Linked DNA regions of Hymenobacter tibetensis. The protein of the gene in region 1 interacts with the protein of each later gene in a pairwise test. Links are inferred from orthologs where the notes say so. Each region holds a gene or a part of one and is shown on either strand. Other genes may lie near its edges.

Region 1 (2,798 bases):
GAATAGCGCCGCTGCAGCAGGTCGCGGACGACGAAAACAGCAATTGGAAAGCCAACGACAAGATATTGTAGCTTGGTCAGCCCCCCTACCGTAACGGCTGCTAGACTCAGGATCAACCAGCCTGCTTGTCGGTTATCTCGCCACCGTACAAACCAAAGCAAGCCAGCAATTGAAGAGGTCAATGCCAAAATATCAGGCAAGGCGTTAGCTCCGTGATAGTAAAACTCGGGACTCCAAGCAAGGCACCAGGCGCCAACAGCGCCAAGCCACGCTTGCCCACTAATCTCGCGTACCAAGTGGTAAAAGGCTACCACTCCCGCCATGTAAATCAGCCAGTTAATCAACCGAGGTAGCACTTCGTGAAAACCAAATAGATGGTAGCTACCTGCTACCAGCCATTCGTAAGAGGGAAACTGCATCCCGGTGATGCCATTGGTGGTGTTGCGACTATCCACCCGCGGCTCGAGAATGTTCATTCCTTCTTCATAGAAGTTGCGAGCAACAGCCATAGTGTCACATTGCCGCCACACATGAACACTAACAGGGGGTAGTCGAAAAAAAGCTATATGGAATATAAAATTTAGTCCTATTAATACTGTCCAAAACCATCGAGTAGGGGCTTTTACGATAAAGCTGTTAATGAAATTCATAGGCGCAAGGTAGTGGATCTAGTTGCGGTTGCGGCTAAGGTATTCAGGCCAAACGTGCGGCACATAGTAAGTCGTTGGTGTAGCAATACAATGCTACACCAACGACTTACGGTAAGGAGCGAACATCAGAATATAGTAACCATACGCTGTCATAAACCGAACGAAGGTTTCATTCCCATACCGCTAATCAGTGCACAAGGCTATATAATGCACTGCTAGTGGGAGTTGGTTGCACTGCAATACGCCCTTCTCTCTAGGCCGGCTACCCTAACGCAGTTGCTCTCGCTCATAGCCGCCGCGCTCCACTACCTGCATCACAAACATTGCCTTGCCGGAAACGGCAAGCAGCGCTTGATACACAGTTTCCGGCACGCCCGTGTAGCGGACGAGGCTCCCGCTGCGGTGTTCAATTTCCAGCGTCAGGGTGTCGGCATCGTAGCCAACGGCCTTCAGAGAGGTGGAGCGGATGGGGCGGCGTTGCATACCAAAAGCAGGTATAGTTGAAGAATAATATAAAGAAGGGGAGTCAGGCTAAAATGTAGCTTATAGCATTCGGATGCTTGAACTAAAGCTACTTCGCTACCGGCTTTTTCTTGCCTGCTACGGGCGCTGCCACCTTACTGGGGTTATCGGCCAGAAACTTGCCCCAGCTTTTGCCGCCTGCTTTCATGTTGTTGCCTTTTTGATAATGGTGGCAGAGTGCCACTGCCAACGCATCGGTGGCATCCAGAAACTTCGAGGCTTCAGCCACGGGAGGCAGCGTGAGCGTTTGGCGCAGCATGTGCGCCACTTGCTCCTTGGTGGCGTTGCCCGTACCCGTCACCGACTGTTTTACTTTGGTAGGAGCGTATTCCACGTACGGAATCTGGCGCGAGAGGCAGGCCGCAATGGCCACACCCTGGGCGCGGCCCAGCTTGAGCATGCTTTGCACGTTTACGCCATAGAAAGGCGCTTCGATGGCTAATTCGTCGGGCAGAAACTCGTCGATTAGCTCCAGCATTCGCTCGAAGATGCGCTTTAGTTTCAGGGCGTGGTTGGTGCCCAGCTTCTGCATATCAATCACGTCGTAGCGTAGCACGCGTACCCGCTGGCCCTGCACCTCAATCAGGGCATAGCCCATAATGTTGGTGCCAGGGTCAACACCCATAATGACTTTGGGCAGTAAATCGGTGGGAGCGAGGGGCAGAATCATAGCGGTATCGAGTAATAAGTAGCAAGCAATAAGACTGCTGTTGCGGTTAGTGTCGGTAAATTGCCGACTTCAACCGCCCTCCTCGTCGCCTTCTTGACTACCGGTAATCTACAAAACTACGCCCAAAACCCGGAACGCCCCACGCGGCGGGGCTGGTTGGTGGTAGCCGGTAAGCTGCTCGTGACCCTGCTCACGCTCGGATTGCTGTGGCACTCGGTGTTTGGCGATGTAGCCACGGCCGCCGCTTGGCGCGGGCTTCTAACCTCAACCCTCACGGGGGAGGGGCGCACGCCGGTGCTGTTGGCGTTGGCGTTGGTGCCCGTCAATTGGGGGGTGGAAGCCTGGAAATGGTGGCGGCTGGCCCGGCACTTGGAGCCCGTTTCCTTTCGCCGCAGCTTCCGGGCAGTGTTGGTGGGGCTGACCTTGGGCTTTGTGACGCCCAACCGAGTGGGCGACTACGCCGGCCGAATTATCGAACTGAAAAGCCGCCGTCTTGATGCCCTGGGGGCCGTGTTCCTGGGGCGTTATGGGCAACTAGTGGTGACGGTGCTGGCGGGTACGGCAGGGCTGGCGTACTTTCTGCTGGCTTTCTACCTGCGAGGCTACCCTGCTACCAGATTGGGTATGGTAGTGGCAGCTATACTCGTGAATGCGGGCGTACTGCTGCCCCTGTACCGTTCCCGTCTGCTATTGGCGGTGCTACTGGCCGTGCCGCCCCTACGGCGGTTTCGGCGGTACCTGGCCGTAATGCCTACCTACTCAACGCAGGCCATCCATTGGGTGCTGGCTTTGTCGGGTTTGCGTTACGGGGTGTTTTGTGTGCAGTTTGGCTTGTTGCTGAAAGCGTACGGGGCGCATGCCCCCTTGGGGCCAGGCGCCGCGGCTATTGCGGGTACTTTCTTGATGAAGTCGTTGGTGCCTTCCTTGAACGCGCTGGCGGACGTAGGGGTGCGCGA
Region 2 (2,902 bases), 3.1 Mb from region 1 along the record:
ACTGGCTGCCATTGCCCAAGCCAACAACTTGGATTTGACGGGTTGCGAAATCATCGACATCCTGGAAGAGGACGCACAGCGCGAAGCGTACGCCGAACTGCTGTACCGCAAGCGGCAGCGCCGGGGCGTTACGCTCTACGAAAGCCGCCGCCTGATGCGTGAGCGGAACTACTACGGCTCGATGATGCTGGAAACGGGAGCTGCTGACGCTTTCATCACTGGCCTCACCAAAGACTACAGCAAGAGCATTTCGCCAGCACTGCGGGTCATTGGAGTGGAAGACGGGGTGAAGCGAGTGGCCTCGATGTACATCATCCAGCACAAGAAAGGCCCGTATTTCTTCGCTGATACCACCGTCAACATCGACCCCACAGCCGAGGAAATGGTGGATATAATTGGGCTCACGGCCCAAGCGGTACGTTTCTTCGGCACCGAGCCACGAGTGGGCGTTATCAGCTACTCCAACTTCGGCTCCAACCCCGGCGCACTGCCCGACAAAGCTCGCCGGGCCACCGAATTAGCCAAAGCGCGCTACCCCGACCTGATTATCGACGGCGAAATGCAGGCCAACACGGCCCTCAATCCGCAGTTGCTGCAGGAGCAGTACCCGTTCTCGGTGCTAGCCGAGAAAGGTGGGGCCAACACCCTAATTTTCCCGAACGTTATTTCCGGCAACATCGCCTACAAAGTGTTGCAGGAAATTGGGGGCGCCGAAGTAATCGGGCCAGTGCTGATGGGCATGCGCAAGCCCGTGCACATTCTACAGCTTGGCGCTTCCGTACGCGAAATCGTGAACATGGCGGCTATTGCAGTGGTGGATGCGCAGCAAGCAAGCGGAGAAAAAGCTTAAGTAAGAACGAACGCCATCATACGGCCGCCAGAGCAAATGGAGTTGAAGGGTAATTCCCACGCGCCTTGCTCTGGCGGCCGATGCTTCGCAATAGAATGTGCAAGTAAAGTATCTGCAAAGACCAACTTATTTAGCCAACAATGCTATTATTTTTGGGATAAATATGCAGCTTCCTGCGTTCAGTCAAGATATTAAGTTCCCCAACCCCCAGGCCCCGCTATGATTGCTTACATTGAAGGAAAACTTGCCTACAAAGACCACGCTCAGGCTATTCTGGATGTGAACGGCGTCGGCTACGAAATTAGAATCTCGCTGGCTACGTACAGCAAACTGCCATCTGAAGGCGAGAAAGCCAAGCTGTATACCTTTCAGCACATCAAGGAGGACGCCCATACGCTGTATGGTTTTCTGGACCCCAACGAACGGGCACTGTTTCTGCACCTGATTTCAGTGTCAGGTATCGGGCCAGGAACTGGCATCGTGATGGTGAGCAGCATGAGTGTAGGTGAAATTCGCCATGCCATCATCAACGAGGATGTGCGCGCCATTCAAAGCATCAAAGGCGTAGGTCCCAAAACAGCGCAACGCGTGATTATTGATTTGCGCGACCGGTTACGCAAAGATGAATTATTGGCTAAAGCCGGCGTAGATACGGTGCCACTAGCGCGGGCACACAATACTAACCGCAGTGAAGCGTTGTCGGCTTTAGTAACGCTGGGCTTTGCCCGGTCGGCCGCCGAAAAGAACTTAGATCAAATTCAGAACAAGCACGGTAACGACCTGAGCGTGGAGGAATTGATTAAGTTTGCTCTTAAGTCGAATTAGCGTTTTACGCCGCCAGTATCCGTTTTTTATTTGTAGCACTTGAACTCCGGTAAGAAGTCCCTCACCGCCTTCGTGGTGGTTGTTGCGTCGTTGGTGGCCTGGTGGTCGCAAGCTGAGTCTGTGGGAGATGCCCATTTTGCTATGCAGCAATTATGGGCTTCCTGGTTGCCAGGAGCCGCAATGCAGGGCGGAATGCCCTGGATGATGCCAACACCCGACACCCCGCGCGTCGTCGTGCCCGATACTAGCCGCTACCGCCCGAGCAGCCGGCCCAAAGTGCGGCCCGCCGACCGAGCGGGTACCCCCTTTGCGCCCCAGCGTCGTCGGTCGCCCTTGATTTTGGGGTTACCATCCAACATCAATCAGCAAATCACGCCCGACGACAGTCTGCAAAACTTTGATGTGCAGGAGCGGGTAGGGCAGGAGTTGGACTTCCGGGACCCTAGCCGCCTCAGCTACAAAGAATACGCAGAGTGGCAGCAACGTCAGGCTATACGAGACTACTTCCGAAATCGTTCGGCTGGTGGTGTCACCGGCGACTCTAGCACGGCCAATGTGCGCCGCCTGATTCCTAAAATCTACCTCGGCCCAGCCGCCGACCGCATCTTCGGGGGCAGCTACGTCGACATCCGCCCTGCCGGAGCCGTGACGTTGCGCATGGGTGCCCGCTTCAACCGCAACGAGAACCCAACCCTTACGTTGCGCCAGCAGCGCATCGGCGACTTTCAATTCGACCAAAGCACCAACCTGAACCTCACCGGTCAGATTGGCGAGAAGCTGCGCCTAACGTTCAACTACGATACCAAGGCCGCATTCAACTTCGAAAACAACATGAAGCTCGATTACACGGGCTTCGACACTGATATTATCCGGAAAATAGAGCTTGGCAACGTAAGCTTGCCGCTCAATAACTCGCTGATTCAGGGCGGGCAAAACCTGTTCGGGGTGAAAACGCAGCTGCAGTTCGGGCGCTTGAGCGTTACCACTGTAGCCAGCAACCTGCGCGGACAAGCCGACGAGGTACGCGTGCAGAACGGTGCCCAGAGCCGGCAATTCGAAATCAAAGCCAGCCAATACGAGCGGGACCGGCACTTCTTCCTGAGCCAGTTTTTCCGCGACCGGTACAACCAGGCGTTGCGCAACTTGCCCACCGTGCAGAGCGGCGTCGAAATCCGGCGGGTGGAAGTGTATATCACCAACGACAACCGCCAGAGCGACAACCTGCGC

What was found.
Region 2: the proteins of ruvC (region 1) and ruvA interact in binary tests that used the Escherichia coli proteins (3 or more experiments, as listed by UniProt). The link is inferred for Hymenobacter tibetensis from one-to-one orthologs.

What each region holds. Positions count from the first base shown.
Region 1 is NZ_CP094669.1:2,063,629-2,066,426, forward strand. What follows is about bases 33-2,798. They hold ruvC (crossover junction endodeoxyribonuclease RuvC), read right to left. Parts: upstream 1,843-2,798; coding sequence 1,222-1,842; downstream 33-1,221. Other genes in these bases: MTX78_RS08165 (ArnT family glycosyltransferase), read right to left, coding at 33-650; MTX78_RS08170 (KTSC domain-containing protein), read right to left, coding at 918-1,133; MTX78_RS08180 (lysylphosphatidylglycerol synthase transmembrane domain-containing protein), read left to right, coding at 1,903-2,798. Also shown: more of MTX78_RS08165, read right to left, coding at 1-32.
Region 2 is NZ_CP094669.1:5,130,712-5,133,613, reverse strand. What follows is about bases 3-2,872. They hold ruvA (Holliday junction branch migration protein RuvA), read left to right. Parts: upstream 3-1,069; coding sequence 1,070-1,675; downstream 1,676-2,872. Other genes in these bases: sov (T9SS outer membrane translocon Sov/SprA), read left to right, coding at 1,715-2,872; MTX78_RS20660 (NADP-dependent malic enzyme), read left to right, coding at 3-850. Outside these bases: more of MTX78_RS20660, read left to right, coding at 1-2; more of sov, read left to right, coding at 2,873-2,902. UniProt on the Escherichia coli protein: The RuvA-RuvB-RuvC complex processes Holliday junction (HJ) DNA during genetic recombination and DNA repair.